One region of the Rahnella sp. EDr1-12 genome, then DNA from elsewhere that is predicted to be linked to it. Evidence: predicted binding sites of a transcription regulator. Region 1 holds the regulator's gene; each other region holds the start of a gene.

Region 1 (8,062 bases):
TTCCTCACGTTCTACCCCCCATTGATTTCCCGTGTTAATTATCCTTAGTCGCTGCCCCCCCTCAGCCGCTTTCGCACGTCTTCAGCTCGCACAACACCCCTACTTGTTAACGTGGCTTTCGCCACCCGACAAGGCCGAACGATGGTTTTTAAGTCGTTTATCAGTGGCGGGGTTTTAATGGCGCTACCCTCAATTCTGGCCAGTCCAGAGGATTTCGCCGCGCTACAGCGCGAAGGCAGGCTGGATTTTTGCCGCGCGGCGATTTTTAGATTTACTTCGTCATCATTGCCAGACGTATGACTGGTCGTGACTTATTCGACGTTAACCACTTCGAAACTGTGGGTGATCGAGGCGGCTTTGCCCAGCATCAGAGAAACGGAACAATATTTCTCAGCTGACAGGCTGACGGCGCGCTCCACAACCTTGTCAGTCAGGTCTTTACCGGTGACGATGAAGTGCAGATTGATGTGTGTGAACAAACGCGGTACTTCTTCGCGACGTTCTGACGTCAGTTTCACTTCACAGTCACGGACATCGCTGCGGCCTTTTTGCAAAATCGACACCACGTCGATCGCGCTACAGCCACCCGCGGACATCAGCAACATTTCCATCGGGCTCGGTGCTTTATCACCGGCATTCCCGTCCATTAAAACCTGATGACCCGACGCGGATTCACCTAAAAACGTCAGACCTTCCACCCATTTTACGCGTGCGTGCATTTGCTTATCTCCTGGCGTTCTTATTCATCAAATTTTCACCCCAGAGTACCCTTTCACCTAAAAACTGGCAACGTAACCCGATCGCCATCATGCTGAAGCGAGACAACACAAGACAGCATTGCAAACCTGTGTTACAAACAAAGCCGAAACATACTTTCCAGTAAATTGCGGTGACGGTTTTCGCGGTTTAAGAACAGAACCCAAGGTGATAACAGCAATTAACAGGCTGTTTCACTCCGACATCCGCTTGCAGCATTTCTGGTGAGTTACATGCTGATAGGGCGCATTAATATTCAGACGCCGTACAGGGAACTCTGAGCCCTGTGATTTTGGGCAGCGATAATAACAGAGGATAATAGCAAATGGTTCTCGGCAAGCCACAAACAGACCCGACACTTGAATGGTTCCTGTCTCACTGTCATATACATAAGTATCCTTCTAAAAGTACGCTGATTCACCAGGGTGAAAAAGCCGAAACGCTGTACTACATCGTGAAAGGGTCGGTTGCCGTCCTGATTAAAGATGAAGAAGGCAAAGAGATGATACTTTCCTACCTTAACCAAGGTGACTTCATCGGCGAGCTGGGACTCTTCGAAGAAGGTCAGGAACGCAGTGCCTGGGTACGTGCTAAAACTGCCTGCGAAGTGGCTGAAATTTCTTATAAAAAATTCCGCCAGCTGATTCAGGTTAACCCGGACATTTTGATGCGCCTCTCCGCGCAGATGGCAAACCGTCTGCAAATGACGTCAGAGAAAGTCGGTAACCTTGCTTTCCTCGACGTAACGGGCCGTATCGCTCAGACCTTATTGAATCTGGCCAAACAGCCAGATGCCATGACCCACCCGGACGGGATGCAGATTAAAATTACCCGCCAGGAAATCGGTCAGATCGTCGGTTGCTCCCGTGAAACCGTCGGCCGCATTCTCAAGATGCTGGAAGATCAGAGCCTGATCTCCGCACACGGTAAAACGATTGTCGTTTACGGCACACGTTAATCCCTCAAAAAAAGGCGCGACAGCTTACTGTCGCGCCTTTTTTATGGGCTAAGCTTCATCCATGACGCTATGGCGAAGGCTGTTTTATCATCCCGAAGTGAACTATGCACTGCGTCAGACGCTGGTGTTATGTCTGCCGGTCGGCCTCTGCTGGCTGTTTGGGAATCTGCAAATGGGCCTGTTGTTTTCCCTCTGCCCTGCCTGCTGTAACGTCGCCGGTCTTGATACTCCCCACAAACGCTTTTTCAAACGTCTCATTATTGGTGGCGCTCTGTTTGCGCTGGGCAGCATTCTGCTGCAAGTGATGCTGACCGGGTGGCACCTCCCGCTGCCGCTGATCATGCTGTCGCTGGCATTATTACTTGGCGTCACCGGCGAAATCAGCCCGCTCCATGCGCGTCTGTTGCCCGGTGCTTTAGTGGCGACCATCTTTACCCTGAGCATGGTGGGCGTCAGGCCGATGTGGCAGGCACCCGCGCTGTTTGCCGCAGGCACCGCCTGGTACGGCCTGTTTAACTGGGCGTGGTTTCGCATATCAAAAGAACAACCGATGCGCGAAACCCTCAGTCAGCTGTATTTGCAACTGGCGGATTATTTCGAAGCTAAATACAGCCTGCTGACGCAGCATACCGACCCTGAAACCGCGTTGCCGCCGCTGCTCAAGCGCCAGCAACAGGTCATCGATCTTATCGCCCTGCTTTATCAGCAGCTGCACATGCTGCCGCAGCACGGACATCATCATCACTACAAGCGGCTGTTTCAGCGTTTTCAGGTGGCGCTGGATTTGCAGGAGCACATTACCGTCAGCCTGCATCAGCCGGAAGAAGTGCAAAAGTTGGTGGAAGAGAGCCATGCGGAAGCGGTGATCCGCCGTAATGCTCAGGTGATTTCAGCCCGTCTGCGGGTGATTGCTGACGACATTCTTTACCACCGTCTTTCCGGGCGTTTTACCATGGCGAACGAACTGGCGGCGCTGGAGAAAATTGCCGCACGCAATCCGGATAATCCGGTCGGCCAGTTCTGTTATTACCATTTCAGCCGCATCGCACGCCTGCTGCGTACACAGAGGCCACTGTACCGGCGCGATCTGATGAATACTCAGCCGCGCCTGCCTTTCTGGCCCGCACTGAAAAGTTATTTGTCCTTTAAATCCATTGCCCTGCGCAATGCCGCACGTCTCGGCATTATTCTGGCGTTAGGCAGCAGCCTAGGGTTGTTCTTCAATCTGCCGAAACCTTACTGGATTTTGCTGACCATCATGCTGGTCAGTCAGAACGGTTATAACGCCACACGCGTGCGCATTCAGCACCGTGCGCTCGGCACGCTGGCGGGATTGCTGATCGCCGCTGCCCTGCTGAAACTGGAGCTGCCCGAGGGCGTCACGCTGCTGTGTATGCTGGTGATTACGCTGATATCGTACACGGTGTTGCGGAAAAACTACGGGCTGGCGATGGTCGGTATGACGGTGACGGCGGTGTATACGCTCCAGCTTCTGGCGATGAATGGCGTGCATTTTCTGGTGCCCCGGCTTATCGATACCCTGATCGGCTGCGCCCTCGCCTTCGGCGGTACGATCTGGCTGTGGCCTCAGTGGCAAAGCGGATTGCTGCGACAAAATGCCCATCAGGCGCTGGAAGCCGATCAGGAGGCGATCCGGTTGTTACTGCAGGATAATCCGGATACCGCCAAACTGGCTTACGCCCGAATGCAGGTCAATCAGGCCCACAACAAGCTGTTTACCTCGCTGAATCAGGCGATGCAGGAACCGGGGTTTAACTCGCATTATCTGACGGATATGCGTTTGTGGGTAACGCACAGCCAATTTGTGGTCGAGCATATTAACGCGATGACCATTCTCGCCCGCGAGCATTACATGCTGCCGGAGAAACTGGCGACGGAGTATTTACAGACCTGCGAAATCGCGCTGCAAAGCTGTCAGCAACGCTTGCTCTACGACGGGCCGGGCAGCGAGAACAATCTGTTCAATGCGCCTGAACTGCACCCGGATATGCCGCTGACCGAGATGGAACGCCACCTGCGACGCGTAATTTCCCATCTCAGCGTGATGCATACGATTTCGTCACTGGCGTGGAAGCAGAGGCCGCATCATGGGATCTGGCTGACGCGCAAGGCGTGAAGGGGAATGCCCTTTCAAACTCCCGTTTTTACTGGCTTGCAGCCTGCCTGTCTTTTAAAACAGACTGGCGCTATTTCGGTTTCTCGGTGTGGAGGCGCGCACTCGCCGCTGGTTAAAACCGACTGAGTACATTTCGGTGTTAACCAGCGATTTAGCAGGGCTCACCCCCCGCAAACTTTCCCCACCGCTTTCTCAAACCGCTGCATCCCTTCTTCAATATCCGCGAAGTCGATAACCAGCGATGGTGCAAACCGCATTACATTCGGTCCCGCGACCAGCATCATCAGGCCGAATTCAGCGGCGGCGGCGTGGAACTCGCCCGCGCGGTTTTTGAAGGCATCCGACAACTCGGCTCCAATCAGTAATCCCTGACCGCGGAATTCTTTGAAGATGTGATATTTCTGGTTGATGGCCTCCAGCGCGATGATGAATTTCTCGCGACGCTCGTCGATACCCGCCAGCACTTCCGGGGTGTTGATGATATCCAGTGCCGCTTCAGCCACGGCGCAGGCCAGCGGGTTACCGCCGTAAGTGGTGCCGTGTTTGCCCGGTTCCATCACGGAGGCCACGTCTTCGGTTGCCAGCATCGCTGAAACCGGGAAGCCGCCGCCCAGCGCTTTGGCGGTGGTCAGAATGTCCGGCGTCACACCGTAATGCATGTAGCTGAAGAGTTTGCCGCTGCGGCCCATGCCGCTTTGTACTTCGTCCAGCACCAGCAGCGCCTGATGTTTGTCGCACAACTCGCGCAGACCTTGCAGGAATTCCTGGGTGGCAGGCGTCACTCCGCCCTCGCCTTGTACCGGCTCAACCACAATGGCGCAGGTGTGATCGTCGATGACCGCTTTGACGGCGTCCAGATCGTTAAACGGCACGTGGACGATATCAGCCGGTTTCGGGCCAAAGCCGTCGGAGTATTTTGGCTGACCGCCCACAGACACGGTGAACAGCGTGCGGCCATGGAAGGCGTTATGGAAAGCGATGATCTTACTTTTGTACGGGCTGTGACGGTGCGAGGCGTAGTAGCGCGCCAGTTTAAAGGCCGCTTCGTTGGCTTCCGCGCCTGAGTTGGCGAAAAATACGCGGTCAGCAAAGGTGGCGTCGATCAGCTTCTGAGCCAGTCGCAACGCGGGTTCGTTGGTGAACACATTGCTCACGTGCCACAGCGTTTCGCCCTGCTCGTGTAATGCTTTCACCAGTGCAGGATGGCAATGCCCGAGCGCCGTCACGGCAATCCCCCCGGCGAAATCAACATACTCTTTGCCCTGCTGATCCCACACGCGGCTGCCTTTACCTTTCACCGGAATAAATTTAGCAGGTGAATAAATCGGCAAAATCACTTTGTCGAACGTGCTCCGGTCTACCGCTGATTTTTCTGCCATAACCCTTTCCCTCACTGCCGTTAACATGAAAATATAATCACAAAATATGCATAAAAAATCACAAACAGGCAAACGGTAATCGCACCTGATGGGTAAGTAATTTTTTCGGCAGAATTAACTGATTAGATTTTAAGGAAATTATTCAGAAGCTGGTGCCCCTGTTCGCTCAGAATGCTTTCCGGATGGAACTGAACGCCATGCAGCGGAAGGGTTTTGTGCATGATGCCCATGATTTCGTCGCGGGCGCCTTCACGTTCTGTCCACGCGGTGACATCAAAACAGTCTGGCAGCGTGTCGGGGGCAATCACCAGAGAGTGATAACGCGTGACGGTCAGCGGGTTATTCAGCCCGCTAAACACGCTGTTGCCGGTGTGGCGGATGGGTGACGTTTTGCCGTGAATCGCCTGACGGGCGCGCACGATGTTCGCACCGAATGCCTGTGCCATCGCCTGATGCCCAAGGCATACGCCCAGCACCGGCAAGCGCGTCGAGAAATGCGTAATGGCTTTCAGGGAAATCCCGGCCTGATCGGGCGTGCAGGGGCCGGGGGAAATCACCAGATGCGACGGCGAGAGCTGCTCAATATCGGCGAGGGTCAGCTGATCGTTACGCATCACTTTCACCTCTGCGCCCAGCTCGCAAAAATACTGATAGAGGTTGTAAGTAAAGGAGTCGTAGTTGTCGATCAGCAGCAGCATAGTGTTCCCGGTAAAGTCGAAAATTTACCGGGCAATTCTACGCATTTTTCCGTACAGGCTTCAGCACTTTCTGGGAATGTTTTACCGGCAGAAAGTCAGTGGTCATCGGCAATTTCGCTGATCACGGTGCTGAAAATCGCCACCAGATCAGATTCATCGCCAAACACGGCAGTTTTGTTGGCCTCTATCCACCGCTCCCTTCCAACATTCGCCCACTGAATGTCATAACCGGCATGGATAACCAGCTGCTCGGTGAAAATCCTCAGTGCGCGCCCGTTGCCGTCGCGGAAAGGATGCAGCAAGTTCAGTCCGGTGTAGTAATGCGCCAGCCGTTCGGCAAACTGATCAAGCGGCAGGCCGACGAGAAACTCTTCGTCTTCCAGTTCCTGCATCAGGGCATTGCCTTCCTTTTCGATGTAGCCAAAATGGCAAAACTGGGTGTCGTCTTTATAGATATCGATTTCGCGGAACTCGCCCGCCCACGGATAGATATCCTGAAACAGGGACAGATGGATGGCGCACAGGTGCGGCAGCCCCATTACCGAGGGGCCGAGGGGCATCACTGCCGCCCGCAACGCCGTGAAGGCCAGCTCAGCTTCCCGCAGGCGGTGCGCCTCGCGGATTTCCAGCCTGTTTTTCAATACGTTAATGCCGCGATAGTAGTAAGGGTCGGCACCGGCCACCAGTTTATCGTTCATAGTGCCCCCTCAGCTCGGCCAGACGCTGTGCAATCTGGTCGTTATCTAACGTGACGACCTCAACCTGCAGGCCATCCAGCGCGCTGCTGGCCTGAAAGTTTTGCCGCTGCCGTTCCCGAAAGAGTTTTTCCTGCTGTCTGAGCGTGGTTTTCTTCGCCATCGTTTCCTCCCTGGCACAGCCATTAGGGCGCATACCTTGTGGAGTTAAGTATAGACAGAGAAAAAAGGGCGCCACGTGCGGCGCCCTAAACTCAGATTATTCAACGGCGATCGGTTGATCGCTGACCTCCGTTTTCTGTTCGCCCTGCAACGTTTTCACCCGTTGCTCAAGCTGCTGAACGGCTTTGGCATCCGGCAGCAGTGAGTATTTCAGCTCAAACACCGTGCTCTGGCCCGGCTGCAACTGTTTAACGCGGCCTTGCTTACGTTCGATGGTCACCGGATAGGCGTAATTGGTGCCCGGTTCGATGCCGGTGACGTAACCTTGTTTCAGCGTGTCGGTGTTTTTCCACAGCGTCAGCAGTGGCAACTGATGGGTGTCGAACTCAATCGATGCGCCTTTATCACCCGCTTTGTTGACCACCCCGGCCACGGTTTTGCCCTGTGCATCCGCCAGCGGCACCATGTTAAACACCATTTCGTCGAAGCCTTTGGTCGGCCCGGCGTAGGTTTGCCAGTCGGTCAGCCCTTTTTTGGCGTAGTCATTGAACGGTGAAATGGACTTCAGCGGCGCGATAAAGCGGGCACCCTGTTCAAGGATCGGCTGACCAAAGTTGCTGTGATAGATGATCTGATAATCGTGCGGATAGTCAGAGGCGTTGGTCAGCGTGTCATGGATAGTCCAGGACTGACTGCCCGGCACGTAACGCAACTCTGTCCAGGTTTCGAGCCTGGCTTTCTTAAAGGTGTTCTCTTTCAGCAGGCCGCGTACGGTGATTTCAAACGGCGCTTTGTCGGCAATCTCAATTTCTACCTTCGACGCGGGCGTATTGCCTGCGCGGCCATGCAAGGTGTAAATCATACCGTCGGCAGTCACCGGATGGCCGGTCCATTCAAAGCCGCAGCGCACCATCATTTCGTTGAAACCTTCCAGCCAGCCCACACCGTTACGGCTTTCCAGATTGATATACGCCGGGTTCACCACTTCCTGAACCGGCGAATCCCAGCCTAAACGAATGTTATCGCCGGTGACGTGCAGTAAATCCATCCCGCGCGTCGGGCTGAGGGCGATTGTCAGCCCTTTACTGGCGATAGTGATGACTTTGGAGCCTTCCTGCTTGCCGCCATGCAGTACTTTTTGTTCGATGCTGAAATCCGCGCCGGCAAGATTCAGCTTTTTGCTGTCAGTCTTCCAGTTTCCCAGTTCCGTACCGGCTTCAGCATCCGTCAGCACAATAGTTTGTGCAGCAGCCTGCCACGAAAAAAGCCCCATCACG
Region 2 (8,062 bases), on a different contig from region 1:
GCAATCGGCACACAGAAGAAGAAGGCAACCCAGGTGGCGCGTTTGGCGGATTCCGCGCTTTTGGTGGAGGAAATTGCCTGGATCACGAACTGCGTACAGAAGATAGAACCGATGGTGCCGATCAGCCACGCGAAGATGGTGCTGGCGCCGATGTTGCCGTCCCAGGTCCAGTAGAAATCAGGCATCTCTTTTACCATGGGCATCACGCCGCCGGTCATGTGCAGGGCGATGCCTAAAATCACCAGCACGCCGATGTACTTGATGGCGCTGTGCAGCATCGTGACCCACGCCATACCTTTCAGGCCGCCGAACGCAAAGTAGAAGGTACTGACGACGGCGGTGATAAACGCCGCGACCGGCAGATTGACTTTCAGCACGGTGGAAATGGCCGCCGCGCCGCTGACGTAGTTTCCGACGTTCACCAGCAGCAGGGCGTAAATCATGATGATCGAAATAATGTTCTTGGTGGTGTTGCCGTACTTCTCGGCAATCGCCCCGGAAATGGTGATTTTTCCGGTGTTATAAATGCGTTTTACCAGCAGTAAGCCGAAGATCGGGAAGCCGATGGCCGCGCCCAGAATTGACCATGAGGCGGCAAAACCGCCTTCGAACGCCGCCTGAGCGGTACCGATAGTGGATTTTGCACCGATGTATTCTGACATCAGCAGCACGCCGACGATGAAGGCGGGCATCGCACGCGAGCCTTCCATAAAGTCGCCGCTGTTTTTACTGCGTAACCGGTAGGTCAGCCAGGTGGTAAACAGGATGTAGACCAGAACAATGCTGATAATTATTAACGTATCTGATGAGCTAAATTCTTTCATTTTTTCCTCACACAGCGCGTAGGGGACCCTGCCTGCGCACTTTCATGTGCAGGTGTCGGTGGTTTCAGAAGGTAAGGCGCGTTTAATCGCGCAAAGTAAAGGTCTTGATAACGGTCAGGATCTTTTGTGTATCGTCCTGCGTGAATTCGACCGGATACCGGCTTTCACCCACGTTAAAACCGAGCAGATTCACGGCTTTTTTAACCACAGCCGGTGAAAAAGCGATGCTGTAAAGATCGGTTCGGATCTGATTGATCTCCGCCTGCACAGCCTCGGCGGCGGCGGCATTATTCTCCCGGAGGTGGCGGTAAACGGCATTCACCTGTGCGGGGATAATATTGGCGATACCGGAGATACACCCGGCGCTGCCTTCGGTGAAACCTTTATAAATCAGCGAATCCGGCCCGGTCAGGACATCGAAATCCGTAAACTGACGGCTGACTTCATGGAAGCCATGCAGGCTTTCCCACGAACCGGCGCTGTCCTTAATGCCTTTGATGTTGGGATGATCGGCCAGCACGCGCACCACGTCCGGCGTCAGGGTATTTCCGGTACGGGCGGGAATGTTGTAGAGATAGACCGGTACGGTCAGCGCATCGGCCACCGCGCGAAAATGCGTAATCAGTTCCTGCGGGCGCAACGCTGCAAACCACGGCGTAATCACCGAGACGGCGCGCACGCCGAGTTTTTCAATCTGTTTGCCAAGCAGGATGGTGTCGCGGGTCGAGATCTCGCCGATATGCGACATCACGCCTGTGTCATCCCCTGCGGCCTCAAGACAGACCTCGGTCACCTGAATTTTTTCCTGCTCACTGAGCATAAAAAATTCGCCGTTGGTGCCGTTGCAGAAAATATTATTCCCCGCCTGTTTCTGGCGTTTTACCTGCTGGCGCAATGCGTCGCTATCGAGTTTTCCGTCTGCGGAAAAAGGCGTCACAATCGCGGTATACACTCCGGTAATGTTATTCATCTTATTCTCTTCACGTCGTTGTCATCGGATACGAAATAAGGGCTTACCTGATACTGCGGTAAATTTCTTCTATTTGATTTTTCTCTACCGGCATGGGTACATTTTTAATTAAACGTTGTACCTCTGTTGCCCCCTGCGACAAATAAGGAATGTCATCAGGTGTGATATTCAGCTGACTTAATGTGACCGGTAAATCCAGGCGATGCACCAGCGCGTCAAAATATTCCACCAGCGCATAGGATTTTTCTTCTTCACTTAATGTCAGGTCAGCCTCCGGAATTAAGTCGTAAGTCCGCGCGAATTTACTGACCGCTGAAGGCCGGACAAACGCCATGCACGGCGCGAGCAGAATGGCATTCGCCACGCCGTGAGGAATGTGATATTTCCCGCCGAGCGGATAGGACATGGCATGCACCAGATGCGTACCGGCATGGGCAATGGACGCACCGCCGTAATAAGACGCCCACAGCATGTTCAGCCGCGCTTCCAGATTGCCCGGCTCAGCGACGGCGGTTTCAATGTTGGCGAACAGCTTCTTCATGCCGACCAGCGCAAAGTTGTCACTGACCGGGTTGGCGATCACTGACGTGAAGCATTCGAACAGGTGGCACAGCGCGTCAATACCGGTGGAAGCCGCAATGCGTGCGGGCATGCTGGTGGTCAGTTCCGGCACCAGTGCCACGTAATCGGGCAGCATCACTGGCGTAATAATGCCGACTTTGGTTTCTTTTTCCGGGATGGCGAGAATCGCATTGGGTGTGGCTTCTGACCCGGTGCCTGCGGTGGTTGGGATCAGCAAAGACGTGGTGCGACGCTGCGGTTTCTCACCTGCCAGCAGGCTTTCCAGCGTGACGTTTTCATCGCCCGCACACAGCAGCGACAGCAGTTTGGCGACATCCAGCACGCTGCCGCCGCCCACGCCAATCACCAGATCTGCCGAAGGCTGATTCAACGCATTCAGAATGGCAGAGACATCATGCTGGCTCGGCTCCGGCGGCACGTTATCAATCACGCTCACCTGACAGCCCGCCTTATCCAGCTGGGTTATCAGGGATTGCACCGGCGGCAGGCCAATAATGTTGTTGTCGCTGACCAGTAAAACCTGATGCTTTCCGGCCAGCAGGTAGCCGATGTTCTGCAATGACTGATAACCGCTAATGACTGTACTGTTGATATTCATGTCTGATCCCTGCCGTCTGAGTCTTCAATAAAGAGTGAGTTCAATCATCAAAGGTCGATACTCCTCACATCGTCAGGAGAATTTATAGGCGAAATTGAAGTTGAATAATTTGAAGTTGCTCACATATAATCAATCATGATTGAATATAATCATAACCAGCAAGATTAATCCGACCCTCTTCTTCACGGAGCCACGATGGCTGAAACAGCAACAACCGCAGACCGGCCGACGCCGCCACAACTTCTGGTGATCGCCGATGACTTTACCGGCGCGAATGACACCGGCGTGGCGTTAATCCGGCAGGGGCTGGCGGCCAGCGTGCAGTTTGACGAACACCGCGGCGTGCAGGGCAGCCGCGAAGGGCATGCGGTGATTTACAGCACCGACAGCCGTGCGCTGAGCGCGGCAGAAGCGGCAGGCAAAGTCTCCCGTGCCCTCCGGGCCGGGGCCGCCGCTTTCGCCGGTGAGTATCAGGTGTTTAAGAAAATTGATTCCACGCTGCGCGGCAACATCGGTGCTGAAACAGAAGCGGCGCTGATCGCACTGAATTGCCCGCTGGCGATTGTCGCGCCGGCGGTGCCTGAACTCGGGCGGGTGGTCGCCGGCGGGCAGTGCTACGTCAACGGCCATCTGCTGACCGAAACCGAATTCGCCACCGACCCGAAAACGCCGCTCAATACTGCCAGCGTGGCGGAACGGCTGGCAGAACAAACCTCGCTGCATGTTCACCAAGTCGGGCTTGACGCGCTCAGAGGCGGCGATGTGCAGACAGAGATTTTTGCACTGGTGGCATCGGGCGTACGCATTCTGGTGGCCGACAGCGAAACATCTGAGGATCTGGCGCGTATCGTGCAGGCCGCGCAACGCCTGCCGTTCCGCCCGCTGATGGTCGGCGCGTCGGGTCTTATTCATGCGCTGACAGACGCCAGCCAGCGCGGGAGCGGCGATGCGCCGCTCAGCCCCGCCGTTGAAAAATTGCCGCTGCTGGCGGTGGTCGGTTCAATGAGTGATATCGCCGCACAGCAGATCGCTTATCTGAGGCAGCACCGGGCGGTGACGCTGGTGGATATCGATGTGTTGGATCTGTTTTCGCCCGGCTCACCGGCACGGCAGCTGACGCTCGCCGCGCAGATCAGCGGGGCGCTCGGGCAGGGCAAACACTGCGTGATCCGCACGTCGCAGGGCGCGGCGCAGCGGCATCAGATTGCGCAGTTTTGCAAGCTTCAGCACATCAGCCGTGCGCAGATGGGCGAGCGCATCGCCGCTTTCCTCGGGCAACTGATTGATGAGGTTTTACGACAACCGGGAAAACTGCCGGGCGGGCTGTATTTGTCCGGCGGGGATATTGCGCTGGCCGTCGCCCGCGCGCTCGGTGCAACAGGGTTTGAGATTAAAGGACAGATTGCAGGCTGCGTTCCCTGGGGATATCTGCTCGAAAGCCAGTTCCAGCGGCTGCCGGTGATGACCAAAGCGGGCGGATTCGGCACTGAAAATACGCTACTTGACGTTTTACGCTTTATTGAGGAGAAGGTGAGTGACTAAAATTATCGCAGTAACCATGGGTGACCCTGCCGGTATCGGCCCTGAAATTATCATTAAAGCGTTGGCGGAAGGTGAGCTTTCCGGCACCCAGGCGGTGGTGGTCGGCTGTGCGGCAACACTGCGGCGGATCCTTGCGCTGGGTGTCACGCCAGCGGCGGAGCTGCGCATTATTGATAACGTCTCACAGGCGCATTTCGCGCCGGGCGTGATCAACGTGCTTGATGAACCCCTGGCCAATCCTGATGCGCTGATCCCCGGAAAAGTGCAGAAAGAGGCGGGCGATCTGGCCTATCGCTGCGTAAAACGCGCGACCGAACTGGCGATGGCCGGAGAGGTTCACGCCATCGCCACCGCGCCGCTGAATAAAGAAGCGCTGCATTCTGCCGGGCATATTTATCCGGGGCACACCGAACTGCTGGCAAAACTCACTCACAGCCGCGACTACGCGATGGTGCTTTACACCGATAAACTCAAGGTGATCCACGTCAGCACACACATTGCGCTGCGCAAATTCCTCGACACGCTCAGTCACGAGCGGGTCGAAACGGTGATCCAGATGGCAGACACTTTCCTGCGCCGCGTCGGATATGACAATCCGCGTATCGCCGTCGCCGGGGTGAATCCGCATGCCGGTGAAAACGGGCTGTTTGGCGATGAAGAAATTAAGATTGTCGGGCCGTCGGTTGAGAAGATGAAAGCCAAAGGGATTAACGTCACCGGCCCGTGCCCGCCGGACACCGTGTTCCTGCAAACCTACGAAGGGATGTACGATATGGTGGTGGCGATGTATCACGATCAGGGCCATATTCCGCTGAAACTGATGGGATTCTATGACGGCGTTAACATCACCGCCGGTCTGCCGTTCATCCGCACGTCGGCTGACCACGGCACCGCGTTTGATATTGCGTGGACAGGAAAAGCCAAGTCTGAGAGCATGGCGATCTCTATTCAGCTGGCCGTACAACTGGCGTAATACTACGTCAGCGGCGCAGGATAAAAAGGAATCACGTTGACCGGACAAAGCCGCCTCGATCAGATTATGGATTATCTGAAAAGCCATAATCTGGTCACCGTAGAACAACTGGTCGCCGCCATTGCGGCTTCCCCGGCGACCATTCGCCGCGACCTGATAAAACTCGATGAGCAGGGCGTGATCAGCCGCAGTCATGGCGGGGTGACGCTCAACCGGTTTATCCCCAGCCAGCCGACCACCAATGAAAAGCTTCAGCGCAGTTTGCAAGAAAAGCAGGCGATTGCAGAAATGGCCGCCGCGATGGTGAAACCGGGTGACGCGGTGGTGCTGGACGCCGGCACCACCATGCTCGAACTGGCGCGTAACCTGACGCATCTGCCGCTGAGGGTGATCACCGCCGATCTGCGTATCGCGCTGTTTTTATCCGAGTTTAAGCAAATAGAAGTGACCATTATTGGCGGGCGTATCGACGACAGCAGTCAGTCTTGCGTTGGCGAACATGGCCGTCGTTTGCTGCGCAGCGTCTATCCGGACATTGCGTTTATCAGCTGCAACTCGTGGAGTCTGGATAAAGGCATTACCACACCGACGGAAGAAAAGGCCGGGCTGAAACAGGATCTGGCCGCGAATGCGCGGCGGCGGGTCTTGCTGGCTGACAGCAGCAAATACGGCGCGTACTCGCTGTTTTGCGTCACGCCGCTTGCGGAAATGACCGACATCATCAGCGATAAAGGACTGCCCCCGGAGATCCGCCAGTCATTAGGCGATCAGCCGTTTCACCTGACGCTGGCCTGAAACCGGCAGGCTTAAGTAAAAATAAAAAAGGCCGGGCATCCGCAGATGTCCGGCCTTTCTCATTTATGCGCTGTTACGCCGGCGAAAAGTTACGGCCGTAATAGATTTCCTGCATCTCTTTGTATAACAAATCGGTGATCTCTTTGCGCTCCTGCGCGCTCAGCTCTTCCGGTTTGGCATTAAACAGATAATGCTTGAGATCGAATTCCTTCAGCAACATCTTGGTATGGAAGATGTTTTCCTGATACACGTTGACGTCCATCATGTCGTACAGCGCTTTCATATCCTGCGACATAAAGTTCTGAATCGAGTTGATGGAATGGTCGATGTAGTGTTTCACGCCGTTCACGTCGCGGGTAAAACCGCGAACGCGATAATCGATGGTGACGATGTCAGATTCGAGCTGGTGGATCAGATAGTTCAGCGCTTTCAGCGGTGAAATCACGCCACAGGTCGACACTTCGATATCAGCGCGGAACGTACACAGACCGCCTTCAGGATGGCTTTCCGGATAGGTGTGCACACAGATGTGGCTTTTATCCAGATGCGCGACCACGGAATTCGGCAGCGGGCCGGGATGTTCGGTGGTATCAACATCGCTCGGATCTATCGGCTCTTCGCTTACTAAGATCGTAACGCTCGCACCCTGTGGTTCGTAATCCTGTCGCGCGACGTTGAGGATATTGGCACCGATAATCGAGCAGGTTTCGGTGAGAATCTCCGTCAGGCGGTTGGCGTTATATTCTTTGTCAATGTAGGCAATGTAGCCATCACGATCGTCTGCGGTTTTGGCGTAGCAGATATCGTAGATACAAAAACTCAGGCTTTTGGTCAGGTTGTTGAAGCCATGCAGTTTCAGCTTTTGCAATTTAGTTCACCCCCTTATGGATGCAGTATCAGCGCGCGGCTGACAGGGCATTCAGTAAATATTGCGGCAGGGCAAAGCTGCCGTGATGGATCGCCGGATTGTAATAACGACAGGTGAGGCCAGCGGCGTCAAAACGCGCCTGCAAGGTCTGGTTATCAATCTGGCGATATTCCGGGCTGTTGGTCGCCCAGGCAAAGGTCATGATGCCGCCGTAATAGGTCGGGATCGCAGCCTGGTAGAAACTGACATCACTGAAATAGTGGCTCAGTTTGGTGTGGCTGTTGACCGCTTCATCCTGCTGGAGGAAGCAGACGCCATTTTGTGCCACGAAAATGCCACCCGGTTTGAGACAACGGGCACAGCCTTCGTAGAACGCCGACGTAAACAGGCTTTCTCCGGGACCGATCGGATCGGTGCAATCGGAGATGATCACATCAAAGGTGTCGGTGGTCTGATTCACGAAGTTTACGCCGTCGTCGATCACCAGATTGAAACGGGGATCGTCATACGCCCCGGCGCTGTGGTTGGGCAGATACTGGCGGCAAAACTCCACCACGCCGGCATCAATCTCAACCATAGTGATCGCCTCAACGCCCTGGTGGCGGCACACTTCACGCAGCATTCCGCCGTCGCCACCGCCGATGATCAACACTTTTTTGGCATGACCGTGCGACAGTAAAGGCACATGGGTCAGCATTTCGTGATAGATAAACTCATCGCGCTCAGTGGTTTGCACCACGCCGTCGAGCGCCATCACGCGACCGAGCGCGGCATTTTCGAAAATCACCAGATCCTGATGATCGGTTTTCTCACGGTATATCTCTTTATCGACGCTGAAATACTGACCAAAATGGGCGTGCAGCGTCTCATACCATATTTCTTTGGATGACGGGTTCCTGGACATCTGATA
Region 3 (8,062 bases), on a different contig from region 1:
CTACTTCGAAGAAGACTTCAGTTTCAATACCGTGACCTTTCAGAACGCTGGTGATTTGGTCTGCATAGCCGTTATTGAATAAGTAGCGGTCAGTAACGATGAAGGCGCGTTTCGCTCCGTCCGTCGCCACTTCTTCCAGTGCGATTGGCAGTGAGCCACGACGGAAGTAAATAGATTTTGGAAGTTTATGCCACAACATGTTTTCTGCTCGCTTCGCTACAGTTTTCTTGTTGATCAAGTGTTTTGGACCGACGTTTTCAGAGATGGAGTTACCACCCCATGAACCGCAGCCCAGCGTCAGAGAAGGGGCAAGTTTGAAGTTATACAGGTCACCGATACCACCCTGTGAAGCAGGGGTGTTGATCAGAATACGTGCGGTTTTCATTTTGTTGCCAAAATAATTAACACGTTCTGGTTGGTTGTCCTGGTCTGTATACAGACAAGAGGTGTGGCCGATACCGCCCATTTCTACCAGTTTTTCTGCTTTTGCTACCGCATCTTCGAAATCTTTCGCACGGTACATCGCAAGGGTAGGGGACAGTTTTTCGTGTGCAAACGGTTCTGATTCGTCAACAACGCTGACTTCACCGATTAACACTTTAGTATGAGCTGGCACTTTGATGCCGGCCATTTCAGCGATTTTCGCGGCTGGCTGACCTACGATTGCCGCGTTCAGGCCACCGTTTTTAAGAATGATGTCGGAAACGGCTTTCAGCTCTTTACCCTGCAGCAGGTAGCCGCCGTGAGAAGAGAAACGTTCACGCACTGCGTTATAAACAGAATCAACCACGATGATGGACTGTTCAGACGCACAGATAACACCGTTATCGAAGGTTTTAGACATCAGAACGGAAGCGACAACACGTTTGATATCAGCGGTTTCATCAACGACAACCGGGGTATTACCTGCACCAACGCCAATCGCGGGTTTACCGGAGCTGTAAGCGGCTTTCACCATGCCCGGGCCACCGGTTGCCAGGATCAGGTTCAGATCCGGGTGATGCATTAACTGATTGGACAGCTCTACGCTTGGTTCATCAATCCAGCCAATGATGTCTTTTGGCGCGCCCGCAGCGATAGCGGCTTGCAGAACGATATCTGCGGCTTTGTTGGTTGCGTTTTTAGCACGTGGGTGTGGAGAGAAGATGATACCGTTACGTGTTTTCAGGCTGATCAGCGCTTTGAAAATCGCGGTAGAAGTTGGGTTAGTTGTCGGTACGATACCGCAGATGAGGCCGATTGGCTCAGCGATAGTGATAGTACCGAAGGTGTCATCCTGACCGAGGATGCCACAGGTTTTTTCATCTTTATAAGCGTTGTAGATATATTCAGAGGCGAAGTGGTTTTTGATCACTTTGTCTTCGACGATACCCATACCGGATTCTTCAACAGCAAGTTTTGCCAGCAGAATTCGAGCATCAGCAGCAGCCAGGGCGGCGGCGGCGAAGATCTTATCTACTTGTTCTTGACTGAAGTTGGCGTATTCACGTTGTGCCTTTTTCACTCGGGCAACGAGTGCGTTCAGTTCAGCGACATTTGTTACAGCCATAATGCTCTCCTGATAAAGTTAAACTCTTTTAGTAAATAACCTGCCAGAGATGAGTATAGCCTTGCTATCCTCCACTGCGAGAAAGTAATTATTACTACTGTTCTCAATGTGTTATCTCTGTCTCTTTATTTGCTCAAAGAGCTTTCAGTCGTGTAGCACCCAGAGTAGATAAATTGTCATTCCGCGCCATTTTGTGAACGTTTATCTCAGAGAGTGTTCGCAAGTACCGGTGAGTGACTATGCGCAAAGCTTACCTATTTGTAGGCAGAGGGAATTTGATCTGGATCACTAAACACCAATGCTGACTCCTTTCAGCTGGGGTTTAATAAGAATGATTATCAAAAAAGTGGAAACTATCTACAACTTAACGGCTTTTTGAGGCAGTAATATTACACTTTTTTAACAAAAGTGTCATTCACTGCTTTTTAATGAAATTCTGGTGATAAATACCATGAAACGACGTGGCGCCATCTTTGCAATTCCAGTACATTAGCGCCCCATCAAGACCTTCATCTACTGGCAATTTGTGCGGAGTTCTGCGTGAGCCAATCTTTATTAGATTTTTCAGGCTATATCAAATTTTTCGTCGGGTTGTTCGCGCTGGTTAACCCGGTAGGGATCCTGCCTGTCTTCATTAGTATGACCAGCTATCAGGCTGCCGCCGGTCGTAATAAGACCAACATGACGGCTAACTTATCCGTTGCCATTATATTGTCGACAGCGTTGTTCCTCGGCGATGCCATTCTGCATCTGTTTGGGATTTCCATTGATTCATTCCGCATCGCAGGCGGCATTCTGGTTGTGACCATTGCGATGTCGATGATCAGCGGCAAACTTGGCGAAGATAAGCAGAACAAACAAGAGAAGTCGGAAACTGCGATCCGTGAAAATGTCGGTGTAGTGCCTTTGGCATTACCCTTGATGGCAGGGCCCGGGGCAATCAGTTCTACGATTGTCTGGAGTTCCCGCTATAACGGCTGGCAGAATCTGCTGGGTCTTACGCTGGCGATCATCTTCTTTGCCTTTTGTTGCTGGCTTCTGTTCCGTGCGGCACCGCTGTTGGTTCGTTTACTGGGGCAGACGGGCATCAACGTGATTACCCGAATCATGGGGTTGTTACTGATGTCTTTGGGCATCGAATTTATTGTGACAGGAATTAAAGCTATTTTCCCCGGCCTTCTCTAATCAATACGCAGCCAAATTATCACGAGATCATAAACGTGATTTCGTGATAATTATTACGTCTGCTTATAATCGAATGCATTAATATAGTGCAGCTAATGGTGTAAATAAGAGCATTTGCACCCTAATGTGGCGTAAACTCCCTTCTCAGACTTCTTTTGAATCCAAGCCTTCATTTCTTATAATAAACTTAGCTATTTTTTTGCTAAAACCCCTCCTTTACTGCCCGTATTGCCGTTAATTTATCCACATCATTCTGTAAGGCTTGTGCAGGCCGTATCGAGATGTTATTAGTGTTAACACAGCAGTTAACAGGGCTTTATCCTTGAAATCGTCAGAATGTTAACTGATTGTGTCAGTCGAGTTCTTGAGCAACCTCGCAGGAGATTTCGGACCTGTAAATTGCATTTAAGATGAGTTTAAACAGCAAGTTACCTGCTGTTTCACGGCGTAGGTATCTTGGGCGCTCAAAAGCTTAGTAACGTATAAAAGAGAATTGCGTAACAAATTTGCAAAATTAATTGGCGCCGATATCGGGGTTCTGATAATTTTCAAATCGTCTTAACAAATGGAAAATTGTGTAGAGTCATGCTCTAAGTGAGAACGAATCTTGCAAGGCACAGAAAGATTGAAGCAATTTCATTTGTTTTTGGAGAGCAAAGTGTCGCAATACGTACCGCAAAATTATCCTCAGTCGTTTTCTTTTCGCAGGAACACGATCTTTGCGTTACCGCCATTACACAGCTCTGAGTTGAATCTTCCCGCTCAGCAAAACAAATCTTCAGTTCTTCTTCTTAATTGATTTCTGACGTTTGATGACGGCGGAAATGCTTTCACCTATACCGGTGACAGCCAAAAAATTTTATTTAAAGTCATTAGGAATATCAGTATGCGACTGCCTGGTGTACCTCCGGAATGAATGCCGGTGATAAACGGGGTAAGTCAAATGGAGGAGATCTTCCTTAACGATCTCTGAAACCGCATGGCGCTTAACAGCCTGACGTTTCACTTGCTTCACGCAGTAATAGGGGAAGCCATCCGCGGATGGTTACTGAATGGGGGCCTTTCTTGAGCAATTCGTTCCTGCTTGTGAAACCCGTAGACGCAGTAAGGGTTTATCTTGCGCCAGAGTGTGCAAGTTCATAATAAAAATTGGAGTTGAATGACAATGACCAACATCACAAAAAAAAATCTGCTGGCTGCCTGCATCATGGCTGCGGTTGGCGCCATTTCCATTAATACCGCCTTTGCAGCCACCGTGCCTGCTGGCGTGACCCTGTCAGACAAGCAAGAGCTGGTGCGTAACAACGGTTCAGAAGTACAGTCCCTTGATCCGCATAAAGTGGAAGGCGTACCTGAATCCAACGTGATCCGTGATCTGATGGAAGGGCTGGTCAATACCGACAGCAAAGACGGCAGTGTGATCCCTGGTGTTGCCACCAGCTGGGATAATAAAGATTTCAAAGTCTGGACCTTCCACCTGCGTCCGGAAGCAAAATGGTCTAACGGCGATCCTGTGACTGCTCAGGATTTCGTATACAGCTGGCAGCGCCTGGCTGACCCAAAAACCGCCTCTCCTTATGAAAGCTACCTGCAATACGGCCACATCGAAAACATCGATGACATCATCAGTGGTAAAAAAAGCCCTGATACGCTGGGTGTGAAAGCGATTGATGACCATACTCTGCAAGTGACCCTGACTGAGCCAGTACCGTATTTTGTCAAAATGCTGTCTCACACCGCGATGAAGCCGGTGAACAAAAGTGTTGTTGAGAAATTTGGCGATAAATGGACTCAACCAGAAAACTACGTCAGCAATGGCGCATACAAACTGAAAGCATGGACCGTCAACGAACGTATCGTGCTCGAACGTAGCCCGACTTACTGGGACAACGCCAAAACTGTGATTAACCAGGTTACCTATCTGCCAATTTCTTCAGAAGTGACAGACGTTAACCGCTACCGCAGTGGCGAAATCGACATGACTTACAACAACATGCCGATTGAACTGTTCCAGAAGCTGAAAAAAGAAATCCCTACCGAAGTTCATGTTGACCCGTACCTGTGTACTTACTACTACGAAATCAACAACCAGAAAGCACCATTCACTGATTCACGCGTTCGTGAAGCACTGAAACTGGGCCTGGATCGCGACATCATCGTGAACAAGGTGAAAGCGCAGGGCGACCTGCCAGCCTACAGCTACACCCCTCCTTACACCGACGGCGCAAAACTGACGCCTCCGGCCTGGTTCAAAGAGACTCAGGATCAGCGCAACACCGAAGCGAAAAAACTGCTGGCTGAAGCGGGTTACACACCGGCTAAACCTCTGACCTTCGAACTGCTGTACAACACCTCTGACCTGCATAAAAAACTGGCGATCGCCGCAGCGGCTATCTGGAAGAAAAACCTGGGCGTTGACGTGAAACTGGTTAACCAGGAGTGGAAAACCTTCCTGGACAGCCGTCATCAGGGCAACTTCGATGTGGCGCGTGCCGGCTGGTGCTCTGACTACAACGAACCTTCTTCTTTCCTGAACACTATGCTGTCTGACAGCAGCAACAACACCTCTCACTATAAGAGCGCAGCGTTTGATAAAGCGATTGCTGACACTCTGACCGCGAAGACGGATGACGAGCGTGCTGATCTGTATCAGAAAGCTGAAACCCAGCTGGATAAAGATTCCGTTATCGTGCCTGTTTATTACTACGTGAACGCGCGTCTGGTGAAACCTTATGTTGGCGGTTACACCGGTAAAGATCCACAGGACAACGTCTACGTGAAAGATCTGTACATCATCAAACACTAATCAGTGAAAAGAACAGGGCATCCCCGAGCTGCCCTGTTTTTTATTTGATGTAAGTAATGTTCTTAGCGCTGACGTTCAGTGCCAAAGCAAAGAGCCACCACGATGACCCACACACGCGGGGCATCGTGACCAAGCCAAAACTATCAAGCTGTAGTGACAGGCTTAGAAACAGGTACGGGCAATGTTAAAGTTTATTTTACGCCGCTGTCTGGAAGCGATTCCGACGCTATTCATTTTGATCACCATTTCGTTTTTTATGATGCGTCTCGCCCCCGGTAGCCCTTTTACGGGTGAGCGTAATCTTCCGCCAGAAGTTATGGCCAACATTGAGGCGAAATATCACCTCAATGATCCAATCTATAAGCAGTATTTCAATTATTTAGAACAACTGGCGAAAGGTGACTTTGGCCCGTCGTTCAAATACAAGGATTACACCGTCAATGATCTGGTCGCGGCTTCTTTCCCGGTTTCGGCGAAATTAGGCCTGGCGGCATTCATTATGGCGATTGTGTTTGGTGTGACGGCGGGCGTTATTGCTGCGCTGAATCAAAACACCAAGTGGGACTATACGGTGATGGGGGTCGCCATGACCGGGGTGGTTATCCCCAGTTTCGTGGTCGCGCCATTACTGGTGCTGATATTTGCCATCACGCTGAAATGGCTGCCGGGCGGCGGCTGGAACGGCGGTGGGGTGAAATACATGATCCTGCCGATGGTCGCCTTGTCACTGGCCTATATCGCCAGCATCGCGCGTATCACCCGTGGTTCGATGATCGAAATTCTGCACTCCAACTTTATCCGTACAGCCCGCGCCAAAGGCTTGCCGTTGCATCGCATTATTTTGCGCCATGCACTGAAACCTGCGCTGCTGCCGGTGCTGTCCTACATGGGGCCAGCATTTGTTGGGATCATCACCGGTTCGATGGTTATCGAGAGCATTTTCGGATTGCCGGGCATCGGCCAGTTGTTTGTTAACGGCGCTTTAAACCGTGACTACTCACTGGTATTGAGCCTGACTATTTTAGTGGGCGCATTGACCATTTTATTCAATGCGATCGTTGACGTGCTGTACGCCGTCATCGACCCGAAAATCCGTTATTAATGCCGGAGTACGTCAATGATGTTAAGTAAGAAAAACAGCGACGTTGTCGAGAACTTCAGCGAAAAACTGGAAGTTGAAGGCCGCAGCTTGTGGCAGGACGCACGTCGTCGCTTTATGCATAACCGCGCAGCGGTAACCAGTCTGATCGTTCTGGCCTTTATTGCGCTGTTCGTGGCATTTGCCCCGTTGCTGTCGCAGTTTGCCTACGATGATACTGACTGGAACATGATGTCAGCCGCGCCTGATATGGCTTCTCACCACTTTTTCGGTACTGACTCATCAGGCCGTGACTTACTGGTGCGTGTGGCAATCGGCGGGCGAATCTCCCTGATGGTCGGGGTTGCTGCTGCGCTGGTGGCGGTGATCCTCGGGACTCTCTACGGGTCTTTGTCCGGCTACCTGGGCGGCAAAATTGACTCCGCTATGATGCGTTTGCTGGAAATCCTCAACTCCTTCCCGTTCATGTTCTTCGTTATCCTGCTGGTGACCTTCTTCGGGCAAAATATCCTGCTGATATTCGTTGCGATCGGCATGGTGTCGTGGCTGGACATGGCGCGTATCGTGCGTGGTCAGACCCTCAGCCTGAAACGTAAAGAATTCATCGAAGCGGCGCTGGTCAGTGGTGTGAGTACGCGAAATATCGTATTGCGTCACATTGTTCCTAACGTACTCGGTGTCGTCGTGGTCTATGCGTCGCTGCTGGTGCCAAGCATGATCCTGTTCGAATCCTTCCTGAGCTTCTTGGGTCTGGGTACGCAGGAGCCGCTGAGCAGTTGGGGCGCGTTACTGAGTGACGGTGCCAACTCGATGGAAGTTTCACCTTGGTTACTGCTGTTCCCGGCAGGCTTCCTGGTTGTAACTCTGTTTTGTTTCAATTTTATCGGCGATGGCCTGCGTGATGCCCTCGACCCGAAAGATCGTTAAGGAGTGCAATCATGAGCACCATTGAACAAATTCAGGCGAATGCCGCGTCATCGCACGCTGCGAACGGGCAGACGCTGCTTGATGTTAAAGACCTGCGCGTCACGTTCGAAACTCCGGACGGTGATGTGACTGCGGTTAACGATCTTAACTTCGATCTGCGCGCTGGCGAAACCCTGGGGATCGTTGGCGAATCCGGCTCCGGTAAATCTCAGACTGCGTTTGCGCTGATGGGGTTGCTGGCGAGCAACGGTCGCATTGAAGGCTCGGCTAAATTCAACGGCCGCGAAATTCTCAATCTGCCGCAAAAAGAGCTGAACAAGCTGCGCGCCGAACAGATTTCGATGATTTTTCAGGATCCGATGACTTCACTGAACCCGTACATGCGTGTGGGGGAGCAGTTGATGGAAGTGCTGATACTGCACAAAAATCTCAGTAAACGTGAGGCCTTCGAAGAATCTGTGCGCATGCTTGACGCGGTGAAAATGCCGGAAGCCCG
Region 4 (8,062 bases), on a different contig from region 1:
CCGAGTGGATCACCACCGGCACTGACGATCTCGCGCCGTGGTGGGTGACACTGGCACGTCATAATCTTGAACGCGAGGCGCCAAAATCTGACATCGCCGAATTGCGCGACGAAGGCCTGACCCGCGAAGATCTGACTGCCCTGCCGTTTGTCACCATCGACAGCGGCAGCACGCAGGACATGGATGACGCGCTGTATGTCAAAGACAACGGCGACGGCACCCTGCAAATGACCATCGCGATTGCTGACCCGACAGCTTATGTAGCGGAAGGCAGCGATCTCGACAATATTGCTAAAAAACGCGCATTCACCAACTATCTGCCGGGCTTTAACATCCCGATGCTGCCACGTGAATTGTCCGACGACATCTGCTCGCTGTGGCCGGATGTCAGCCGTCCGGTTCTGGCGTGCTCTGTGACGCTCAGCGCCGATGGCACGCTGGGCAGTGACATTCGTTTCTTCGCCGCGACCATCGAGTCCAAAGCCAAGCTGGCTTACGATAACGTGTCTGACTGGCTGGAAACCGATGAGAAAAGCGAATGGCAGCCGGCCAGTGAGGTGATCGCCTCGCAGATCCGCCTGCTGAAACGCGTCTGTGACGTGCGCAGCGCATGGCGTACTGAGCATGCGCTGGTGTTTAAAGATCGTCCTGATTACCGCTTCGTGCTGGGTGAGAAAGGCAACGTGCTGGAAATCGTCGCCGAGCATCGCCGCATCGCGAACCGCATTGTGGAAGAATCGATGATTGCCGCCAACGTCTGCGCCGCCATCGCCCTGCGCGACAGCCTCGGTTTTGGCGTTTACAACGTGCACACCGGTTTTGATCCGCTGCTGGTTGAGAACGCGGTCACTGTGTTGCAGGCCAATGACGTGCAAGCCAACGCCGAAGAGATGCTGACACTGCCGGGCTTCTGCGCCTTGCGCCGTAAGCTTGATGCCTTGCCAACGCAGTTCCTCGACAGCCGCATTCGTCGTTTCCAGACCTTTGCAGAAATCAGCACCACGCCGGGGCCGCACTTTGGTCTGGGTCTGGAAGCTTACGCCACCTGGACGTCACCCATCCGTAAATACGGCGATATGGTGAACCACCGCTTGCTGAAAGCGATGATCCTGCAACAGTCTGCTGAGAAACCTCAGGATGAAATGACCGTACAGCTGGCAGAACGCCGTCGCGCGAACCGCATGGCTGAGCGTGATGTCGGTGACTGGCTGTACGCCCGTTATCTGGAAGATAAAGTCGGTACTGAGGTGAAGTTCAGCGCTGAAATTATCGATGTGACTCGCGGCGGCCTGCGTATCCGTCTGCAAGATATCGGCGCCGTGGCGTTCATTCCTGCTCCGTTCCTGCACAGCGTGCGCGACGAGCTGGTGTGCAGCGCTGACACCGGCACCGTGCTGATTAAAGGCGAAGTGGCCTACCGCCAGAGTGACATCATTGATGTGACGATTGCGGAAGTGCGCATGGAAAACCGAAATGTGATCGCCAGACCTGCGGCGTAACTTTCGTCAGTACGTAAAAAAGAGAAAAGCCGGTTTTTATACCGGCTTTTTTTTGTCTGCTTTATCAGCGTTCGTCTGAATTTTGCTCATCACTGTTCAGGCTGTGCGAGGCTCAGAAGTGATAAGCCACCGCATTATCCGCCTGCGCCCGGTAAGGCTTTGCCGGGTAATTGATCTCGACGCTGCGGCGGCGGAAATCACTCGGGCTGACCCCCACCCGTTTGCGAAATACCCTTGAGAAGTACAGCTGATCGTCATATCCCACCACGCGCCCGATGGTCGCGATTGATTCCTGCGTCGTCTGCAACAGCAGTTTGGCGCGGATCACCCGCTGATCTTCCCGCCAGCGCAGAATGTTAATCCCCACCTGCTCGCGGAACAGATGCGCCAGCCGCGATGGCGACAGGCACACATGGCGGGCGACTTCGTCAATGCGCAGCTCACCGGCCAGATTACCGGTAATAAACTGACAGGCTTCGATAACGCGCGGATCCATGATTTTTTGCGGGCTCTGCGGGTCTTCTTCCATTGCGCGCAGCAACAGACGTTCCAGCAGGTTCATGCCCAGTTCTTCGCAAAAACGGCGGCCTGATTTTTGCGTCTGTTCGATGTTTGCGAACAGCCGGTCGAATTCCAGCAACAGGGTGTTATTCGGCAAAGAGAGACGCCCGACGTCGCGGGTTTTGGTGTGCCATTCCAGCCAGTCGGCCCAGTAGGCGCGCGGGCGGAAATAGACCCAGCGGTGATACCAGGAGTCTGCGTTAGCCGAGCGGCTGTAAAGATGGCGCGCTTTCGGCGGGAACAGCAACAAATCGCCGGGGTTGCAATAAAAGGTATCCTCGCCGTCAAAAACTTTCCCCTGGCCTTTTACCGTCAGGTTGAGAATAAAGCCTTTCATGCCGCCGGGGCGGTCAATGGCGAAATCCAGCGGGCCATCAGCAAGGATCGGTGTCATTCCGGCGACCAGATAAGCATTAAAACTGTAACCCGGTAACAGCGGATTTTGCTGCTGATCCTGAATCATGCGGTGATACATCGAACCTCCTGAACATCACGTGGCTATGGATTTTTCATCTATTCTAATCGGCGGTGAAAACGCTGCCAGTAAAGGTTATCAATTTGTGAACAACCACGCGTTTTTACGGCACTTAACCCCTGAAAGCGTCAAATGCCGTGAAAAAAGCGCGGTGAAAGCGTTATCACAAAACCGGTTTTACAGGGTCTTTTTCGCTTTCTGCTTGTAGCGGTCGAAGATCACCGCCGCCAGCAGGATCAAGCCACGCACCACGTACTGCGAGAACGGGGAAATGTTCAGCAGGTTCATGGCATTTTCAACCGTACCGAGGATCAAAATCCCGGATACCACGTAGGAAATCTTGCCAATACCGCCCTTCAGTGAAACGCCACCCAGCACACAGGCGGAGATGACGATCAGTTCAAAGCCCAGCGAAGTCATTGGCTGGCCGCTGGTCATACGCGACGCCAGAATGATCCCCGCGGCCGCCGACACCAGCCCGGACAACATGAAAATGATGATTTTGGTACGCACCACCGGCACACCGGCCAGACGCGCCGCGTCCTCATTACCGCCAATCGCCAGCGTATTACGCCCGAAAGTGGTTTTGTTGAGCAGCAGCCCGAAGATAATCAGACAGCCGACAGTCAGCCAGATCGGTGCAGGCAGCCCGAACCAGTTGGCATAACCGAGGGCGAAGAAACGCTCGTCTTCGATACCGACCGCTTTACCGTCGGAAATGATATACGCCAGACCGCGCACAATCTGCATGGTTGCCAGCGTGGTGATCAGGGCATTGATTTTCAGCCGGGCGATCACGAAACCGTTAAGTAAACCGGTCAGCATCCCCAGCACCAGCCCCGCACCGACGCCAATCCACAGGCTTTCGGTGAGGTTAATCACCACCGCCGTGGTAACACCCGCGCAGGCAATGACCGATGCCACGGACAAATCGAAATCACCGGAAGCCAGACAGAACAACATGCCGCAGGCGACCATCCCGGACATTGAAATCGCCAGCCCCAGACCTTTCATGTTGATGAAAGAACTGAAGTTTGGCACGAAAATGGTACAGGCGATGAACAGCACGGCGAACACCACTAACATGCCGTAACTGTCCCAGATACGCATCAGGCCCTGGCCGCCGCGTGAAGCCGCTGAGGGTTGATCCGGTTTGGCGGAATTGGTTGTCATACTCGACATAATATTTTGCTCCTCGGTCAGGCTGCGTCAGGGGCAGAAGTCAGGTCTGGCGTTCGCAACATCGCGAGCCCCAGCGCTTTTTCTTCGGTGGCTTCGTCATGGGACAGTTCGCCGGAGATGGCGCCTTCGCGCATCACCACAATTCTGTCGGCCAGACCCAGCACTTCCGGTAAGTCACTGGACGCAAACAGCACCGCAATGCCTTGTTTTGCCAGAGAATAAATCACGTTATAAATTTCATGTTTCGCGCCGACGTCAATGCCGCGCGTCGGTTCATCCAGCAAAATCACTTTCATGTCTTCCGACAACCAGCGGCCAAGAATGGCCTTTTGCTGATTACCGCCGGACAAATTCATGATCAGCTGCTGATCGCTCGGGGTTTTAATATTCAGCGCCTCGATATGCTTGCGCGCATTTTTCGCTTCCCAGGCGTTGTTGATCAGGCACCCTGCTTTCACCGTTTTACGGCGGGCACTGATGTTGATGTTGTCGCGCACCGAGTGAACCGGAATGATGCCGTCAGCCTTGCGGTCTTCCGGGCAAAGCATGATGCCCTGACGAATGGCATCCGCCGGTTTACGGATGTTCATCACCGCACCGTCCAGCCTCAGTGTGCCGCCGGTTATGCGCGTGCCGCCGAATAATCCTTTCATCAGCTCGCTGCGCCCTGCACCAACCAGCCCGAACAGACCGACAATTTCCCCCTGACGCACCGTCAGGCTGACCGGCGTTCTCACGCCCGGCGCTTTGACTTCATCCAGTTCGAGGCGGATTTCGCCATGCGGACGCGGTGCATAACCGTATATATCATCCAGATTACGGCCCACCATCGCCTGCACCAGTTTGCTGTTATCGACCTGCGTCATGTCGTCGAAGGTACGCACATAGCGGCCATCCTTGAATACCGTGACAGCGTCACTTAACGCGAAGATTTCTTCCATACGGTGGGAAACATACAAAATCACGCGCCCTTCGGCACGCAACTCACGGATAACCCTGAACAATTGTTCGATTTCACGGGCAGAGAGCGAACTGGTTGGCTCGTCAAAGGCAATGATTTTGGCGTTACGCGCCAGGGCTTTGGCGATCTCCACCATCTGCCACTGACCGATGGAGAGATACTTGAGCGGCGTATCCGGGTTGATGTCCAGCCCGAGGTGTTCGAGCTGAATTTTGGCTTCATAGCGCAGCAGTTTACGGTTCACAAAACCGTGTTTGCTCGGCAATTGTCCGAGGTAAATGTTTTCTGCCACCGTCATTTCCGGCACCAGATGTAATTCCTGATAAATAATCGCCACGCCCGCATCAAGTGCGTCAGTGGTTTTATTAAAACTGACCGGCTGGCCTTTAATGTGAATAACGCCTTGCGACGGCTGATAATTACCGCTGAGGATTTTTAACAGCGTCGATTTACCTGCGCCATTTTCGCCCATCAGTGCGTGAATTTGCCCGGCATAACAATTGAAAGAAATTCCGTCCAGCGCTTTCACGCCCGGAAAAGTTTTGCCAATGTCATGGAATTCCAGATACGGCTTGGCCGCATCAAACTCCGTCAGCGACGGTTTCAGCAAAGGCGTCTTGGTTGAAGATTGCTGAGTCATAGTGGCTACCTGGAAATTAAGTGAAGTTGAATGCACGCCACTGCACAGCAGAAAACAGTACGTAACCTTTTATAAATAACTTATAAAAAAAACTGTCGTCCGTTATGCAGCAGCGTTATCTGATGCTTTTTTCAAATGATCCCGGAAATTACATGAGCCCTTTTTTCTTCAATTCTTCTTTGAAGTTGTCGCGGGTGATTAACACAACGTCAGTCACTTCGGTGAATTTCGGTGGTTCAACGCCTTTGGTCACCCATTCGTTCAGCATCTGGATACTTTTGTAACCGTGGATATCCGGGCTGGGTAACAGGGAACCGTAGAAGCCGGTTTGCGCGCTTTTCGACAGCTCATTCACCGCATCCACACCGTTGATACCGATGCCGATCACGTTAGCCGCTTTAAAGCCCTGACCTTCCGTTGCACGCACGCCACCGAGCACGGTGTTGTCGTTCATGCCGATGATCAGCCAGTTTTTCACTTCAGGATGCTGCACCAGCAGTGAGTTACCGGCATCCAGTGCGCCAGGGATATCGTTAGATTTGGTTGGCACTTTGTAGATTTGTTTTTCCGGGAAACCGGCCGCTTTCAGCGCGTCCATTGAACCGGAAGTACGACGACGTGCGGTGTCCAGCTCATCGGCGGTGATGGCCATGACGCCTGTCTCAGCCGGTTTCCAGCCACGTTTTTGCATCTCTTTATACAGTTCCTGCCCCTGACGCTCGCCGATTTTGGTCGCGGCCATCATCACTAACGGCACTTCTTCCATTGGCTTGCCTTTGGCATTCACGAACTGGTCATCCACCTGGATCACTTTCATGTCATAGCTGCGCGCTTTCGCCATGATGGCAGGCCCGAGACGGGGATCCGGCGTACAGATAACAAAACCTTTCGCGCCGTTCGCCGCCAGACTGTCAATCGCATTCAACGTTTTTTCACCATCCGGCACGGCGATTTTAATGACCTCGAAGTTCAGGTCTTTACCGGCTTTATCGGCGAAGCGCCATTCAGTCTGGAACCAGGGTTCTTCAGGCTGTTTAACCAGGAAACCCAGCTTCGGATTTTCTGCTGCCATAGCTGAATGTGACATAACGGCTGCTAACCCTACCGCCGCTAATGCCTTAGTGAATTTATGCATGATGTTCTCCGACTTTTATTGTTGTTTTTCACAATTGCGCTCTGAAACCTGGTGGTTTGCCGCCATCGTGAAAACGTTATCAGTAGCGTAAGGAAACAAAGTGAGGATGCGCCGAAGTCCTGTGTATAGCGGATTTACGTCACACTCTCTTGTAAGACGGGTTAAGTTTTAGCGGTAATTTTGCAGCGGAATGTAGAGCGCTATCACACGCCGGGAAAACAGCAGGAATGTGCATAGATATAGCGATTTTAGCCAAACGCTAACATTTGACCAACCTCACAGAAACATCATTGGGAGCAGATTTGTGCATACTTCCAGCTAACGCCTCCTCACAGCCTTTTTGACATCCTCCTACTGTTAGAGCAATTCGATTCGCCGCCGTAATGACTACGGCAAACCTGAAGGAGTGAGAAAGAATGACGCAAGGTGCGATTGCTCTTGGTCTGGATTTTGGCAGCGATTCTGTCCGTGCACTGGCCGTAGATTGTCAGACGGGTGCTGAGATAGAAACGGATGTCGTGTATTACCCGCGCTGGAATGAAGGCCGTTACTGTGATGCGGCTAAAAATCAGTTCCGCCATCACCCGCTCGACTATATAGAAGCGATGGAACAGGCGATAAAAAACGTGGTGACCCGCCTGGGCCATGAGCGCGCCGCCCGCGTGGTCGGTATCGGGGTCGATTCCACCGGCTCAACCCCCGCGCCTGTCGATCATCAGGGCAACATTCTGGCGCTGAACCCGGAATTTGCCGAAAACCCGAACGCCATGTTCGTGCTGTGGAAAGATCACACGGCAATAGAAGAAGCCGAAGAGATCAACCGTCTGTGCCGCAGCGGCGATTTCCCTGATTACTCCCGCTACATCGGCGGCGTCTACTCCTCCGAATGGTTCTGGGCGAAAATCCTGCACGTTTCCCGCGCTGACGCCGCGGTGAAAGAAGCCGCCGCGTCGTGGGTCGAACTGTGCGACTGGGTGCCCGCCCTGCTTTCCGGCACCACCGCGCCGGACAAAGTGGTGCGCGGACGTTGCAGCGCCGGGCACAAAATGCTCTGGCATCCGTCGTGGGGCGGCCTGCCACCGAAAGATTTCTTCGCCGCCCTTGATCCGTTGCTGGTCGAAAACCTGCCGTATCCGCTGTTTACCGATACCGTCACCGCCGAACAGGCCGTCGGTACACTCACCCCTGAATGGGCAGCACGTCTCGGTTTACCGGCAAGCGTGGTGCTTTCCGGCGGCGCATTCGACTGCCATATGGGCGCCGTCGGTGCGGGCGCACAGCCGTATACGCTGGTGAAAGTCATCGGCACGTCCACCTGCGACATTCTGATTGCCGATAAAGCCCGCGTTAACGATCGTGCCATTGCCGGGATTTGTGGTCAGGTCGAAGGCAGCGTGGTGCCGGACATGATCGGGATGGAAGCCGGGCAGTCAGCCTTTGGCGACATGTACGCCTGGTTCAGCCGTCTGCTGAGCTGGCCGCTGATTCAGGCGGCAAAAACCCATCCTGAACTGCAAACACAGTTAACCGCATTACAAAAAAACCTCCTGTCGGATCTCACCGCCGCCTGGGCCGCCAATCCGAAACTGGATCACCTGCCGCTGGTGCT

The links. The regulator CRP, encoded in region 1, controls carbon source genes, mostly activating them, when cyclic AMP is high. The targets are predictions, from matches to a motif close to ATGTGANNNNNNTCACAT.
Region 2: the regulator CRP is predicted to act here: its motif matches at 3,082-3,099, upstream of ACO0U8_RS07360 (iron-containing alcohol dehydrogenase).
Region 3: the regulator CRP is predicted to act here: its motif matches at 1,823-1,840, upstream of ACO0U8_RS01705 (YchE family NAAT transporter).
Region 4: the regulator CRP is predicted to act here: its motif matches at 6,718-6,735, upstream of ACO0U8_RS00555 (arabinose ABC transporter substrate-binding protein).

Annotation. Positions count from the first base shown of each region.
Region 1 is NZ_JBLZNY010000004.1:35,171-43,232, forward strand. Features, by position in the region: gene ACO0U8_RS16895 (OsmC family protein) at 312-719, opposite strand; gene crp (cAMP-activated global transcriptional regulator CRP) at 1,082-1,714, shown strand; gene ACO0U8_RS16905 (YccS/YhfK family putative transporter) at 1,776-3,851, shown strand; gene argD (bifunctional acetylornithine/succinyldiaminopimelate transaminase) at 4,013-5,230, opposite strand; gene ACO0U8_RS16915 (aminodeoxychorismate synthase component II) at 5,353-5,928, opposite strand; gene ACO0U8_RS16920 (putative adenosine monophosphate-protein transferase Fic) at 6,024-6,626, opposite strand; gene ACO0U8_RS16925 (YhfG family protein) at 6,616-6,786, opposite strand; gene ACO0U8_RS16930 (aldose 1-epimerase family protein) at 6,883-8,062, opposite strand, start outside.
Region 2 is NZ_JBLZNY010000001.1:1,567,171-1,575,232, reverse strand. Features, by position in the region: gene ACO0U8_RS07370 (sodium:solute symporter family protein) at 1-824, opposite strand, end outside; gene ACO0U8_RS07365 (dihydrodipicolinate synthase family protein) at 907-1,794, opposite strand; gene ACO0U8_RS07360 (iron-containing alcohol dehydrogenase) at 1,838-2,974, opposite strand; gene dtnK (D-threonate kinase) at 3,170-4,516, shown strand; gene ACO0U8_RS07350 (D-threonate 4-phosphate dehydrogenase) at 4,509-5,489, shown strand; gene ACO0U8_RS07345 (DeoR/GlpR family DNA-binding transcription regulator) at 5,526-6,284, shown strand; gene speD (adenosylmethionine decarboxylase) at 6,358-7,152, opposite strand; gene speE (polyamine aminopropyltransferase) at 7,181-8,056, opposite strand.
Region 3 is NZ_JBLZNY010000001.1:396,047-404,108, reverse strand. Features, by position in the region: gene adhE (bifunctional acetaldehyde-CoA/alcohol dehydrogenase) at 1-1,549, opposite strand, end outside; gene ACO0U8_RS01705 (YchE family NAAT transporter) at 2,090-2,734, shown strand; gene oppA (oligopeptide ABC transporter substrate-binding protein OppA) at 3,900-5,540, shown strand; gene oppB (oligopeptide ABC transporter permease OppB) at 5,722-6,642, shown strand; gene oppC (oligopeptide ABC transporter permease OppC) at 6,658-7,566, shown strand; gene ACO0U8_RS01685 (ABC transporter ATP-binding protein) at 7,578-8,062, shown strand, end outside.
Region 4 is NZ_JBLZNY010000001.1:125,221-133,282, forward strand. Features, by position in the region: gene ACO0U8_RS00535 (exoribonuclease II) at 1-1,499, shown strand, start outside; gene araC (arabinose operon transcriptional regulator AraC) at 1,612-2,535, opposite strand; gene araH (L-arabinose ABC transporter permease AraH) at 2,713-3,717, opposite strand; gene araG (L-arabinose ABC transporter ATP-binding protein AraG) at 3,735-5,318, opposite strand; gene ACO0U8_RS00555 (arabinose ABC transporter substrate-binding protein) at 5,467-6,453, opposite strand; gene ACO0U8_RS00560 (ribulokinase) at 6,870-8,062, shown strand, end outside.